One region of the Cobetia sp. 3AK genome, then DNA from elsewhere that is predicted to be linked to it. Evidence: predicted binding sites of a transcription regulator. Region 1 holds the regulator's gene; the other holds the start of a gene.
What was found. Region 1 encodes sigma-54, which starts transcription at its own class of promoters, with help from an activator protein. Its sites were predicted from a motif close to TGGCACNNNNNTTGCTNT; they were not measured.

Region 1 (7,534 bases):
GCCTGATCCAGCTCGCCACTTTCCAGTGCCTGTGACAGGCGATCAAGTCTTGGCTTGAGTTTGCGTGACGTCTTGCTCATCTGTCGGCTTCCCCTGTCGACATGAAGGACAGCGTTGATTCTACCATTGGCGCAGGGGGGCGCGTCGACAAAAGAAAACACTGTTTCTTATCGGTAGGGCAATCAGCGCGGAAAAAGTGGCAGAAAGCCGGCGGGCGGGGGATGTCAGACGGCGTGCGGCGGCGTCATTCTTCCTCTTCGAAGCGCGCCTCGAACAGGGACTCGATCGCAGACAGGGCCTCATCTGCCTGTTCGCCCTCGACATCGATGATCAGCGCCGTGCCACACGGGGCTGCCAGCATCAGCAGCGCCATGACGTTGGCCGCGTTGGCGCGTCGCTCACCGTGACTGACCATGACCGTGGCCTCGAAGGGCGCACAGCAGTTGACCAGCTTGGTGGCAGCGCGAGCATGCAGCCCGCGCTTGTTGGTCAGAACCAGTTCACGACTGGGCATCGTGTGACTCCTGACGGGTATCGCTGATCGCCAGGGCCGTATGGATCCCCAGTTCCCGGTGGCGTAGACGCACCTCAGGAAGCTGCTTGGCGAAATGTTCGGCCAGCTGCTCGCAGAGATAGACGCTGCGATGCTGGCCACCGGTACAGCCCACCGAAACGGTCAGGTAGCTGCGATTGCTGGCCTGATAGGCGGGCAGCCAGCGTTCCAGCCAGCCGGCGATGTCATCCTGCATTGCCTTGACGTCCGGGTAGCGCTGCAGGAATTCCGCCACGCTGTCATCACGACCGGTATCGCTGCGCAGATTGATGTCCCAGTAGGGGTTGGGCAGGCAGCGGGCATCGAACACCATGTCGGCATCGGTCGGCACGCCATGCTTGAAGCCGAAGGACTCGAAGGTGAGTGTCAGATGACGAGAGCTGTGCTGTGCGACCTGTTCGGTGATGCGCGAGCGCAGGTCATGCACGCTGAGGTTGGTCGAGTCGATGACCAGATCCGCCTTCTGACGAATCGGGGCCAGTGTCTGCTGCTCGATCTCGATGGCCTCGGCCAGCGTGCGGTCATTGTCGCGGGTCAGCGGATGACGGCGGCGGGTCGCGGAATAGCGTTCGAGCAGGACACGGGAGTCCGTGGTCAGGTAGACGACCTGCACATCCATGCCGCTCTGACGAACGCTGTCGAGCAGTTCAGGGAAGCGACTCAGGGCATCGGGGAGGTTGCGCGCGTCAATGGAGACCGCGATGCGCCGGCGGGTGGGGCTGTCCTTTTCCAGCTGCTCGACCAATGGTGCCAGCAGCATGCCGGGCAGATTGTCGATGGCATAGTAGCCAATGTCTTCCAGCGCCTGGAGGGCAATCGATTTGCCGGAACCGGAGCGACCACTGATGATCACGATCTTCATGGAGTGCTCTCCCAGGGCGAGGTCAGCATGAGGTGAAAGCGGAGGGTGCCTGAGGCCAGTCAGCGACAAGCCCGGAGCGAGTCCGGGCTTGCAGGTTCAGCGCGCCGGCAATTCGGCGATGGCCGAGGTCAGGGCATCGAACAATGCTCGCTGACTGTCTGCCTGGCGCAATGCTGCCCGGTTGGTGGGCGAGTTGAGCAGTTCCGCCACCTGGCCGAGCAGAGTGAGATGGGTGTCATCTGCCTCCTCGGGGACCAGCAGCACGAACAGCAGATCGATGGGTTCGCCATCGATGGCGTCAAAGTCGATGGGGTCACCGAGCTTCATGAACGCCGCGATGGGGGTCTTGCAGTGTGGACTGCGTGCATGTGGCACGGCCACGCCGTGGCCGATACCCGTCGAACCCAGTCTCTCGCGCCCGATCAGGCGCGAGAAGACTTCCTGGCTGTCCAGGCTGGGAATGTTCTGAGCAATGAAGGTGCTGAAGAATTCCAGCACCCGCTTCTTGCTCCCCCCGGGGACGCCGTAGAGCGTGCGCTCGGGGGGAAGAATCTGATCAAGTGTCATGGCAGAAGGTCAACGGGTCCCGGTGCCCTGAGAGCGAGCCTGGGACTTTTCCTTGTGTTTGACCAGCTGGCGGTCCAGCTTGTCGGCGAGCGCGTCGATGGCAGCGTACATGTTGGGGTCTTCTGCCAGGGCATGGAGGTCGGCGCCAGCGGCGTGCAGGGTGCAGGCAGCTTGTTGGCGTTCCTTCTCGATCGACAGTGTCACCTGAACATTGGTGATGTTGTCGTAATGCCGTTCGAGGCGAGCGAGCTTCTCGTTGACATAATCGCGGAGAGGATCGGTGAGTTCCACATGATGCCCGGTGATATTCACTTGCATGGACACGCTCCTTTATCCAGCGGGTTGCCTTTGAATTGTAACCCTTTTTGACTGCGAGCAAACCCTGATTGAACGCGCGGCCACTTTCTGACTCCGGCCATGGTCTCGTGGCGATCATCTGCTGGCGAGAGCGGCGGTGCCGGTGTACCGAGCGTCTACCCCGACAATGCCCAAGCTTTGAACAAAGATCAACGCTGCGCTGCATCGTGGGGCAAGGCTTGTCTTCAACCCAGCGAGGGATATCAGCAGGTTCTTCATGAGCATCGCCTCGCATCACGGACGGAATGGGGCTCGAGAAACCGGCCGTTTGTGGCCAATGTCAGCATTTACGTCGACGTTCGTGTGGCAGGAGTCGGTGGCGACCCCTGGCTATCTGTCCGTGGGATGTGAGGGAAAAAGAAAGCACTCTGGAGAAAAGTGGCAGGAAAAATAGGCAATTGGGGGCGTGAAGTCACTCACGCAGTCGCAAGGACAGGCATTGCCAACCGGTATTCAGACGACCGATTGGCAGATGATGCCAGGATGGCAGGTGCAAGGGGGCGAGCTTCAGCGCTCCGACGTGTGGAGCCCGCTGGCTTGCGGGTATCCGTTATCGAGACTCACGCCAAGCGCTTGCGCTCGCTGGAGGAGGGGATGCCCATGGCCTCGCGATACTTGGCGACCGTCCGGCGCGCTACCTCGATGCCATCACTGGCCAGCAGATCCACCAGGCGTGAGTCGGACAATGGCTTGCGCGCCGGTTCTTCCGAGATCAGCTTGCGAATGCGCGCGCGGATCGCGGTGCTGGAGTGCGCGTCACCGTTGCCGCTGCCACCCACCTGACTCGAGAAGAAGAACTTGAGTTCGAACACGCCTCTCGGGGTGTGGATATATTTCTGGGTGGTCACCCGCGAGATGGTGGATTCGTGCATCTCGACCACTTCCGCGATGTTGGCGAGGATCAGCGGCTTCATGCCTTCTTCCCCCTGCTCGAGGAAGTCGATCTGGCGCGCCATGATCTCGCGGCCCACCTTGAGCAGGGTGTCGTTGCGTGAGGACAGGCTCTTCATCAGCCAGCGGGCTTCCTGAAGATTGTCCTTGAGGAAGGTGTTGTCCGCGGACTTGTCGGCCCGCTTGATGAGGGCGGCATATTCCGGCTGGATACGCAGCTTGGGCAGCGCTTCCGGGTTGAGCTCGACCTGCCAGCCGTGACGCGTATGACGGACCAGCAGGTCCGGGATGACGTAATCACTGGCAGGCTCGCCCCAGGCGGACGCTGGGCGCGGGTCGAGCGCCCGTACCAGACGAATGACGTGATCCAGCTCATCATCATCCAGGCTCAGGCGACGCTTGAGCAGCTTGCGATCGTCATTGCCCAGTGCCTCGAGGAATTGCCGCACCAGACGGCGGGCCTGGGCCAGCAGTGGCAGATCGTCCGGCAGCAGGGCCAGCTGAAGCAGCAGGCATTCCCGCAGGTCTCGAGCGAACACACCGGTGGGATCGAACTGCTGAAGGCGCAGCAGGACCTGCTCGAGTTCCGACGCCTTGAGGCCGGGCAGTCCCTGACCTCGCAGGCCATCGACCAGTTCGTCCAGGCTCATGCTCAGGTAGCCGGCCCCATCCACCGCATCGATCAGACTCTCCGCCATCTGGCGTTCACGCGCATCGAGGTCCGTCATCGCCAGCTGCCAGCGCAGATGGTCCTGCAGGCTTTCGACACTGGTGTTGCGATCGAAGTCCGGCCCGTCCTCGCTCGAGCTTCCGCTGCCGGAACTGGTCAGGCTGCCTGCGTGATCCTGGTAGAGGTCCGACCAGTCACTGTCGAGAGGGTATTCTTCAGGAATCTCGCTGTTGGTCTCGGAGGTGGAGATCTCGCTCTTGTCCTGTGTCTCCGCGACATCCAGCGACTCGTATTCCTCGTCAAGCTCCAGCATGGGGTTTGACTCGAGCGCCTGCTGTATCTCCTGACGCAGGTCCAGCGTCGACAACTGCAGCAGCTGGATCGCTTGCTGAAGTTGCGGGGTCATGGTCAGGGAAGTGCCGAGTCGAAGCTGCAAGGTGGGTTTCATGGGGTCTGTCATTCACGGCAAAGGAACGTGCATCTACGCTATACCGTGGGTCGGGGCACTGACAAGGGGCAGTCGAGAATATTCAAGCAACTTGCATGCCATGTTGCCACCAAGGTGGTATGGACGTCATGCATTCGAGTGAGGTGTGGCAGAGCAGGAAGGTTCACGGGGAGATCACGCAAGCGCATGTCGAGGCGCTTGCGTGAGGGGGCGGGGAACGAGGCCCCGACAGTGAAGCAGGAAGTGGCGGGTGCTGGAGGGTGCTGGTGAGAGCAGAAGAGGTCGGACGGCTCTCGTCAGGCTGACGGCTCTCACCAGGCTGACGGCACTCTCGGGCTAGAGCTTGAACTCATGGCCCAGGTAGACATCACGCACCTGCTGGTTGGCGAGGATGGTGTCGGCGTCGCCATGCGCGATGATCTGACCATCGCCCACGATGTAGGCGGTATCGCAGATGTCGAGTGTCTCGCGCACGTTGTGGTCGGTGATCAGCACCCCGATGCCGCGGTCACGCAGCTGGCGCACGATGCTCTTGATCTCGCCCACCGAGATGGGGTCCACGCCGGCAAACGGCTCATCTAGCAGCACGAAGTCTGGCTCGGTGGCCAGTGCGCGAGCGATCTCCACGCGGCGGCGCTCCCCGCCGGAAAGGCTCATGCCGGCACTGTCACGAATATGCGTGATGCTGAACTCGTTGAGCAGCTCCTCCAGGCGTGCCTTGCGTCCGTTGCGATCCAGATCCTTGCGCGTCTCGAGGATCGCCATGATGTTGTCGGACACCGAGAGCTTGCGGAAGATCGAGGCTTCCTGGGGCAGATAGCCGATGCCGGCGCGAGCCCGCTGGTGCATGGCGGCGCCGGACAGGTCGTGGTCATCGATGGTCACGCTACCGGCATCCGAGCGCACGAGGCCGACGATCATGTAGAACGAGGTCGTCTTGCCGGCCCCGTTGGGGCCCAGCAGGCCTACGATGTCACCCTGGCGGATTTCCAGCGAGATGTCCTTGACGACCTTGCGACCCTTGTAGGCCTTGGCCAGATGACGAGCGCTGAGGGTACGTGGGCTGGCAGCAGTCATGCTCATTGATCCTTGCTGGCATTGGCGCCACGTGGCGTCAGGGTCATGTGGACGCGTGACCCCTCGGAGGATGAGGCATCGGTGCCATTGCTGGCATTGACCTGGCGCTTGTCCAGGAAGTATTCCACGTAGCCACCTTCGAAGGTGTCATCGCCTTTCTCCAGGCGGGCATCGCCGACCAGTTCCACCCGGCGCTCCAGCGCGTGGTAGCGAATGGTATTCGCCCAGCCCTTGACCAGTCGCTCGTCGGTATCGGGTTTCTGCTCCATGTAGGCGCGCTGGCCGGTGGCCTTGACCAGGGAGATCTCGCCGCTGTCGGCGCGACTGATGTCCACGCGCGCGGCATCCAGCTTCATGCTGCCCTGGCGCATTTCCACGCGACCGGTATAGGTGGCCGTGCCGGCCTTGTCATCCAGTGACAGTGAGTCGGCGGCAATGTTGATCGGCTGGTTGGCATCGCTGTCCAGCGCCAGTGCGGTCGGGGAAAGCGTCGTCATGCCAAGTGCCAGGCCAAGGGCCATGACACCGGGTCTGAGTGTCTGGCGCCAGACCGTCAAGGGCGTGAGAGTCGTTGAAGTCATGGAGTGCTCCTTGGCAGAACTGGTAAGGCTTCACGATCACTCAGGCCATCGTGAAGCGGAAATCGGGGAGAGAGGATTCGGCGCATGCAGGGGCGCGCTCACTGATCCTGGGCCGGTGCGGCATCGAAGGTGCTGGAGACGCGGCCATCATCGTCACGGGTGGTGTCATTGCCGGTGTCGAGAGTCTCGGCTTCCCGGGCGGCATCGCTCTTGCCCTTGCCGGGTTGCAGGGTACTGCGGACGCGGCCTTCCAGCTGGGCGGAATCCTGAGAGAGGTCAGCGCTGAAGCGGTCACTCTCGACGCGTTGACCATTCTGGGTGATCACCACCGGCACGTCACTCCAGGCACGGTTCTGCTCACGACTGTAATGCAGCACGTCGGTGTCCAGTGTCCAGGCGTCCGAAGGCTGGCGCAGTCTGGCATTGCCCTCGAGGGTGAAGGTGTCGCCGCCGGCGCTCAACACGCCACTGTCACCCGTGGCGTACCAGCGACGGTCTTCGCTGTCGTTGGTCCGGATCTTCGGTGCCTGCGCACGCGTCACGTCATCGCCTGGCGTGTGTTCGATGTGCGGGGAGGTCATCGACTGGATCGACACTCCCCGCGCATCGAAGCGCGTCATGTCAGCCCCGTCGAGATAGTAATCCGGCTCATCACTGCTGGCGTCGACATCCACTGTCGATTCCAGACTGTTGCGCTGCTCGATCAGGGCCATGACGCCGCCGACCAGCAGGAGCAGCAGCATCAGCCACAGGCGCGGAGAGGGACGGGGAAGACGTGGCATCAGGCGCGCGACTCCTGCAGATAGGTATCCAGCACCGAGGCCCAGTGGCCCTGTGCCTTGAGCAGCAGATCACAGATCTCGCGCACGGCACCATCACCGCCCTGACGAGTGGTCACCCAGTTGGCTTCACTCATCACATAGGGCATGGCGTTGGGAACGCTGACCCCCAGACCGACGCGACGGATGGCTTCGCGATCCGGCAGGTCATCTCCGCAGTAGGCCACCTCATCCAGCGCGATATCGTGCTCGCGACACAGGTTGGTCAGCGCGACCAGCTTGTCCTCGCGGCCCTGAATGACGTCCTGGATACCCAGCTCCTTGGCGCGACGTTCCACCATCGGCGAGCTGCGACCCGTGATCAAGGCGACTCGGATACCGCTGCGCAGGATCAGCTTGAGGCCGTGGCCATCCTGGACGTGGAAGCTCTTGGTTTCCACGCCATTGGCATCGTAGTGCAGCCGGTTGTCCGTCAGCACGCCGTCCACATCCAGCGCCAGCAGGCGCACGCGACGTGAGCGGTCGATGATGTCCTGGGGGTAGTCCTCCGCCAGGGAAGTGATGTCATTCATGGTCTTTCTCCTCGCATTCCGTGCATGCGTGACGCATTCCTGTAGGCGACGACCGCCAACGGTTGCGTGCTGCCCTCGCCAGACTCACGGGACTGTCGTGCAGAGACAGCAATCCCGCGGGGGAGTTCAGATCACGCCGCTGGCCAGCAGGCCGTGCATGTGGATGGCGCCGATCGG
Region 2 (7,534 bases), on a different contig from region 1:
GGCCTGCGGTTTTTTGTGTGCTCATGTCACCCGTCGGGGCAGCACGTCATCGCCAGGGCTTGCACCAGGGGCTTAGACGGCGTCCTTGCCGGTCTCGCCGGTACGGATGCGAATGACCTGCTCCAGCGGCGAGACGAAGATCTTGCCGTCACCGATCTTGCCGGTGTTGGCGACATTGGTGATCGCCTCGATCACGGAATCGATCATGGCGTCATCCACGGCGACCTCGAGCTTCACCTTGGGAAGGAAGTCGACCACATACTCGGCACCCCGATACAGCTCCGTGTGGCCCTTCTGGCGGCCAAAACCCTTGACCTCGGTCACGGTGATACCCTGGACGCCAATCTCGGACAGGGATTCGCGTACGTCGTCGAGCTTGAATGGCTTGATGATGGCAGTGACCAGTTTCATCGTCTCTCTCCTTGGGTGATGGTGCGGGTGGCGTTGCTGCTCGCCACGCCAGCCCCTATTGCTCAAGCATACACCGCTTATCCGGTCAGGAAAAAAGACTCCCGCCAGGTGGCGGGAGTCTTTGGGTGTCGCGTGAGTCTCGATCCTTGATTACTTGCGGCTGGAGGTGAATTCCGGATACGCCTCCATGCCACATTCCGCCAGATCGACGCCTTCGTACTCTTCCTCTTCGCTGACGCGCAGTCCCATGATGGTCTTGATGACCAGCCAGACCACGAAGCTTGCGATGAATACCCAGGCGAAGATGGACACGGCGCCCAGCAGCTGTGCGGAGAAGGTGGCATCGTCATTGGTCAGCGGCACTGCCATCAGGCCCCAGAGACCGACCACACCGTGGACGGAGATGGCACCGACCGGGTCGTCGAGCTTGAGCTTGTCGAGGCCGACGATGGAGAACACCACCAGCAGGCCACCGACGGCGCCGATCAGGGTGGCAGCACCGACACTTGGTGCCAGCGGACCAGCGGTGATGGCGACCAGGCCAGCCAGGGCGCCGTTGAGGGCCATGGTCAGGTCAGCCTTGCGGAACCACAGGCGGGCGAGGATCAGGGCGGCGATGACACCCCCGCAGGCAGCGGCGTTGGTGTTGACGAAGACCTGAGCGACCGCGTTGGCTTCATCGATGTTGGACAGCACCAGCTCGGAGCCGCCGTTGAAGCCCAGCCATCCCAGCCATAGGATGAAGGTGCCCAGGGTCGCCAGCGGCAGATTGGAGCCCGGGATGGCGTTGATCTCACCGTTCTTGCCGTACTTGCCCTTGCGAGCCCCCAGCAGCAGCACGCCAGCCAGTGCGGCGGAAGCGCCTGCCATGTGCACGATGCCGGAGCCGGCGAAGTCACTGAAGCCCGCTTCGCTCAGGAAGCCGCCACCCCAGGTCCAGTAACCCTGGACCGGGTAGATGACGCCCGTCATGACCACGGCGAAGGCCAGGAAGGCCCACAGCTTCATGCGCTCGGCGACTGCACCGGAGACGATGGACATGGCGGTCGCCACGAACACCACCTGGAAGAAGAAGTCGGAACGCGCGCTGTAGTAGATGTCGCCACCGGAAGCGAGCGCTTCCTCAGCGGTATTCTCGGCGCCGATCAAGAAGCCCAGGCTCGGCAGGAAGCCGCCTTCGGCGCTTGAGTACATGATGTGGTAACCGACCACCATGTACATGGTGCAGGCGATGGCGAACAGCGCCACGTTCTTGGTCAGGATCTCGGTAGTGTTCTTGGCGCGTACCAGGCCAGCTTCCAGCATGGCAAAGCCGGCAGCCATCCACAGCACCAGGGCGCCACAGACCAGGAAATAGAAGGTATCAAGTGCGTACTTGACCTCGATGATCTCGTTCATGCGGGATTCTCCTTTATTATTGTGCGCGGGGCTCAGACAGCATCGGCGCCGCGTTCACCGGTACGGATACGGATCACGTCATCCAGCGGGGTGACGAACAGCTTGCCGTCGCCGATCTTGCCGCTGTTGGCTGCCTGGGTGATGGCGTCCAGCACCGTTTCCACACTGCTGTCATCAACAGCCACTTCAATCTTGACCTTGGGAAGGAAGTCGACGACATACTCGGCGCCGCGATACAGCTCGGTGTGGCCCTTCTGTCGCCCGAAGCCCTTCACTTCCGTGACCGTGATGCCTTGCACGCCGTTGTCGGCCAGCGCTTCACGCACGTCGTCCAGCTTGAAGGGTTTGATGATGGCGGTGATCAGTTTCATGTGCTGCCCCCGTTTGCTACCGCAATGATCTGTCATGTTGAGTGCGGCCAATCAGACACTGCTGGTGGCCTGTTCCTGACAAGTGCATCGCACGAGGTATGCCATGAGGTTAAAAAATCTTTAAATTCATCTAGTTGTGCTGAGGGAAAAAGCAGCTCCGCAGCAAGGCCAAAAATGACGGCAAGGAGAACGCCATGGCGATGCACCGCTTTGGTGCCTGAATTGCGGCTTTCGAGGTAGGAGATAGCGCTAATATGGTGCACAAGGTCCGTGCCTGCCGTCAGTGGCGAGAGATTCGGGGTCGAGACATGCGTCAGGCCAGCGGGTTGCGTATCCTTGCAACATGACATGATGTCCCCCACGTTTCGGGGAGATCCTTTTCTCTGACCGACAGCCCCATGATGGGCCCGTCGGCTTGCAATGGCTGAGGTGGAGCATGTTCAAGAACGACGTCATCGGGCGTATGGCCCAGCAGATCGGTGAGCGCCTCCAGGACGCCTCGCACGGCCCGGAAGAGCTGCAGAAGTCCGTACAGGGCGTGATGCGCAGCGCCTTTGATCGCATGGAACTGGTGTCGCGCGAGGACTTCGACATCATGATGGATGTGCTGACGCGGACTCGCGGGCGTGTGGAGTCGCTGGAGAAGCAGGTCATCGCACTTGAGGCGCTGCTGGAGAAGCAGGGACTGGTGGCGGGTGCTGCGTCGACCACCGAGCCTGCCGTGGCGGTGGACGATGAGGGAGAGACCGCGCTGGCAAAGCGGGAAGCCGCCAGCCACGCTGAGGAGATCGAGCGTCAACGCGACGCCTGAATGACATGCTGCCAAAAAAACCGCCACACCCGTCGAGGTGTGGCGGTTTTTTTGTGTCCGTCGCATGAGGCGGGTGCCGGGCAGGTCAGACCGTCTGTGGACGAGACCCCATCAACCAGCGAACCAGGCCCACCAGAGATGCCACGATCCAGAACACCTCGATCACGAAGCTGGCGAGATTGAAGTTGATGCACAGGCTGATCAACAAGAGGATCGCCCCGCTCAGATTCATGAGGTTGTAGGTCAGGCTACGTGCATCGAGTCTGCCAATCTGCAGCAGAAAGAAGGCACCGACCACCAGAGAGGTGCCGAGCATGCCGATGATGTCCGCCATGGGTGCCAGCGAGGCAAGCATGTCTTGCATGAGGTGTTACTCCTGAAACAAGCCGAAGTCGTCCTGAATGGCTGGCCCTTTCCGTGGGTTGGACGATTCTCTGCCACCCTTGGGTGGCCTCCTTGAGACAGCTTGGCGGTTGTATCAGCAGGGCCGAGACAACCGATCAAATATACCAGCAGTCCCCCTCTGAGGCACTCCTGTAGCGCCTGGAGCACCGCCTTGCATGTTCCATGAGCACTCTTCTGGTGCAGGCCCGAGGGCTTGTGATCAGCCAGGTGTTCCATGCCGCCAACTTCGTGAAATATCTGCTAGAACGCGCGTTATTTCATGGAAAAAGCCGGTTGATGGGCTATTTTCAACGTTCAGTCCGCATGAATGTCTCGAGCTGAACAGACACGGCAGCCAGTCCGGCGCATCGAAGGAGGCTGGCATTGGGTGGGGCCTGCGTGACTCTCGGGAAAGGCACTCCCTTCCCGCGCCTCTTCTCTTGAGCCCAGCCTCCTGAGTCATGCCAGGGCGTTTCTCCATTCACTTCTTCATGAACTTCTCCGTGAACTACTTCGTGAAGCTCTTCATGAAATTCATGCCGCGATGTCGACGGGAAACGCTGCCGTTGGTTCATCGTGCGGGTGTCTTGCCCGTTCCGGGTGACGATATTGCCTCTCTGCCGCCTGTTTCGCCGGTCTGGCCGGGTGCTGGAGGAGGGCTGATGTCGCCCTCAAGTGTTGATTCAGAGTGTAATGCGTCACGCTTCGATGAGGTGGTGCGGATCGGTGTCCATATCGATAGGGTTTGGCGTTGCCAGATGATGGATATTTGAGCGCTGGGAAATGCCCTGTCGAGGGGTTTATGTAATGTTATCCGCAGTCGGTATTTTCCTTACGTATCCAGTAACTATAGGGGTTGGTGGCGTAATGAAAATTATGAAACGGGTGGCTGGAATCGCTGATAATACCGTTGCGGTGCAGTGAGGACATGCCGTGTCCGGCAGCGCGAGTGACATTTGAGGAGTGCCGCATCGCCAAGCGTTGAGTCGTGTGCACGCTGGCAGGTATGAGATTTGCCATGCTGGAGGAGATGGCACCGGTATCGTGCCCTCGCGCTCATGGCAGGCGGGTGCCTGCTCCGATTGCGCCGTGCAGCAGAGAGGCGGCATCACGCAGGGAAGACTCATGTCATTGGCAATGTTGCGCACGCGCGCATCTCTTGGTCTTGAAGCTCCGGAGGTGCAGGTAGAGGTACACCTCTCCAACGGGCTGCCGGGGCTCTCCATCGTTGGCTTGCCGGAAGCGGCGGTGAAGGAAAGTCGTGAGCGAGTGCGCAGCGCATTGCTCAATGCAGGCTTCGAGTTTCCAGCGCGCCGAATCACCCTCAATCTGGCCCCGGCTGACCTGCCCAAGGAGGGTGGGCGCTTTGATCTGCCGATCGCACTGGGCATCCTGGTGGCATCCGGTCAGGTGCCGGAAGAGGCCGTGGCGCAGATCGAGTGTCTGGGCGAGTTGGCACTCGATGGCAGCATTCGCTCCGTTACTGGCGTGCTGCCTGCTGCGCTCTGCTGTCGCAAGGCCGGGCGCACCCTGGTGGTGCCGCGTGGCAATGCCGATGAGGCCGCGCTGGCGGAACAGCTGGATGTGCTGTCCGTGGGCCATCTGCTGGAGTTGGTGGCGCACCTTCTCGGGCGTGAGAGGATCACGCCGCATGTCTGTTCCGTCACTCCTCAGGCGCGACTCCCGGAGCCGGACCTGAGCGAGGTGCGTGGCCAGCATCAGGCGCGGCGTGCGCTGGAGATTGCCGCTGCGGGAGGCCACAACCTGCTGTTCGCGGGGCCGCCGGGTACGGGCAAGACGATGCTGGCCAGTCGCCTCTCCGGCATTCTGCCGCCGCTGGGGGAGGCCGAGGCCCTGGAAGTCGCGGCGGTACGCTCGGTCTGCGGGATGCCGATCATGGAGCGCTGGGGCCAGCGGCCCTTCCGGGCGCCGCATCATACCGCCAGTGGTGTCGCGCTGGTCGGGGGTGGCTCCAGACCGCGTCCGGGAGAGGTGTCGCTGGCCCATCATGGCGTGCTGTTTCTGGACGAGCTGGCGGAATTTGATCGTGGTGTGCTGGAAGTGATGCGTGAGCCGCTGGAGAGCGGCCGCATCCTCATCTCGCGTGCCAGCCACCAGCGGCGCTTTCCGGCACGTTTCCAGCTGGTGGCGGCGATGAACCCCTGCCCGTGCGGCTATCTTGGTGACAGCCGTCGCAACTGCAGTTGCACGCCGGCCCAGATCCAGCGCTATCAGGCGCGCCTGTCCGGCCCGCTGCTGGACCGTATCGATCTGCAGGTCGAGGTACCGGGACTGCCTGCCGAGGAGCTGACGTCCGCGACCCCCGGTGAGGCCTCGGACGCAGTGCGCGAACGGGTGCTGGCAGCCCGCGCTCGTCAATTGGCCCGCGGCGGGCTCAATGCCCATCTCGACACCCATGCCCTGGAAGCCGCCTGCCAGCTGGAGGACGGCGAGCGTCAGTGGCTGGCCGGCGTGCTGTCGCGTCTCAATCTTTCGGCGCGTGCCTATCACCGGGTCTTGCGTGTCGCGCTGACGTTGAGCGATCTCATTGCGCAGGATGGCGTGCAGCGGCCCCAGCTGATGGAAGCCATCGGCTATCGTCAGCTGGACCGAATGATGGGGAGAGACCCGGCCCGCCCGGGAGCGGAACAGCGCAGCGCCTGAGCACTGCCTGTCGGGCCGCGTCGCCCGTTCAGAAGGACGGGCTGTCCGCGCCGGGGATGCCCTCACGGATCAGGCGCGAGAAGTCGCCGTCCGGGTGCTCGTCGGCGGCGATGGCGGCAGGGTTGATCAGACTTCTGGCCTTGAGCTCGGCGAAGGGCGCGGCGTCACTGAGCGCATCCTGGTCCGCGACATATTCCGGCAGATAGCCGGAGAGCAGCAGTCGATAGTCCAGCGGCAGGCCGTCGGTGAGGCGCGTCATCATCGCGTAGACGAGGGTGGTGCAGTTGCTGGTGGCGGTGTTGTAGAAGCGTGGCTGAGTGCGCAATGTCTCGGCTTCGTCGACGTAGGCCAGCAGCAATTCGCGGATCAGTTCGCGCGGCATCTGCACCCGATAGAGATGCACCTGCTCCCCGCGCACGTTGCTGCGCACGCGGATGATGTCGCGCTCGTCAGCGGCGATCACCGCCAGTTCGTACTCCTTGAACATCCCGCCCAGTGTCGAGAAGGCCTCGTCACGCTCCTTGCGGATTTCCACCGAGAAGGCCAGATGGCGTCCATCGGCGAAACCGAAGCTGACCAGCGTATGAGCGATCTGCGGCCCCATCCAGTGACTGGTCAACAGATCCACCGAGGTCAGTTGATCCAGAGGATAGTCCCGCCTCTCCCAGCGCGGCGTGTAATCCTCAGGCGTGCGCCACTTGAAGTTGCGCACCTGTTCGAGGTGCAGGATGTCATCTTGGCTGAGGCTCCCCTCGACCAGATGTTCGACCTCCGGCGCCCAGTCGCGGTCCGCACGCGGGGTGATGCTGTTCCACCAGCCGAGGCTGGCGACCAACAGCATCAGGTAGCTGCCCGCCAGTCGCCAGCGAATCGCATGGAGTTGCGGCCACCACAGCGCAATGACACAGATGAGGCTCAGCGCACCCGCGAGGGCGGCCAGTGTCGTGCGAAGCCCCTCCGGTCCCGGCAGGCGGAACCACAGGGCAGGCATCAGCCACAGGCTCGCCCCCAGCAAGGCAAGGCTGGTGACGCTGCGGAGCACGATGCTGGTCAGGCTCATCGGCCGGCACTCATGCGCGATTCTCTTCGACGATGGCCTGCTCGAGGCGCGCCAGTCGACCCGGTACCAGGCTGTCCTCCAGGGTCGAGATGCGCAGGATATGGCCGAGCGCCGGGTGAGGGGAGCGGGTGATCAGCACGCCCTGCGCCATCAGTTGCTGCTGAACCTGAGCGGCCCGCTCGGCGCTCTTGAGGCGCACGCAGAGGAAGTTGGTGGCACTGGGGAGGACGTCAGCCCCCAGCGAGCGCAGGTGCTCGGCAAGCTGATCACGACACTGGATGACCGCGGCGACGTGAGTCGCGGCTTCTTCGGGATGCTCCAGCAGCAGCTCGCCGGCTGCCAGTGCCGGCGCGCTGACGGCATAGTGGATCCGAACCTTGGTCAGAAGGGCGAGATCCTCACGCTCGGCGATCATGAAGCCGAGACGCAGGCCCG

Region 2: the regulator sigma-54 is predicted to act here: its motif matches at 2,267-2,284, upstream of QD228_RS10780 (P-II family nitrogen regulator).

The regions. Positions count from the first base shown of each region.
Region 1 is NZ_JARWKR010000001.1:468,601-476,134, reverse strand. It holds gene mgtE (magnesium transporter) at 1-80, opposite strand, end outside; gene QD228_RS02075 (HPr family phosphocarrier protein) at 245-514, opposite strand; gene rapZ (RNase adapter RapZ) at 501-1,415, opposite strand; gene QD228_RS02065 (PTS sugar transporter subunit IIA) at 1,512-1,982, opposite strand; gene raiA (ribosome-associated translation inhibitor RaiA) at 1,992-2,300, opposite strand; gene QD228_RS02055 (RNA polymerase factor sigma-54) at 2,900-4,348, opposite strand; gene lptB (LPS export ABC transporter ATP-binding protein) at 4,685-5,431, opposite strand; gene lptA (lipopolysaccharide transport periplasmic protein LptA) at 5,428-6,006, opposite strand; gene lptC (LPS export ABC transporter periplasmic protein LptC) at 6,105-6,788, opposite strand; gene QD228_RS02035 (HAD hydrolase family protein) at 6,788-7,357, opposite strand; gene QD228_RS02030 (KpsF/GutQ family sugar-phosphate isomerase) at 7,484-7,534, opposite strand, start outside.
Region 2 is NZ_JARWKR010000006.1:233,833-241,366, forward strand. It holds gene glnK (P-II family nitrogen regulator) at 73-411, opposite strand; gene QD228_RS10775 (ammonium transporter) at 562-1,809, opposite strand; gene QD228_RS10780 (P-II family nitrogen regulator) at 1,842-2,180, opposite strand; gene QD228_RS10785 (accessory factor UbiK family protein) at 2,617-2,991, shown strand; gene QD228_RS10790 (hypothetical protein) at 3,077-3,355, opposite strand; gene QD228_RS10795 (hypothetical protein) at 3,879-4,148, shown strand; gene QD228_RS10800 (YifB family Mg chelatase-like AAA ATPase) at 4,501-6,039, shown strand; gene QD228_RS10805 (DUF4105 domain-containing protein) at 6,068-7,099, opposite strand; gene QD228_RS10810 (histidinol-phosphate transaminase) at 7,110-7,534, opposite strand, start outside.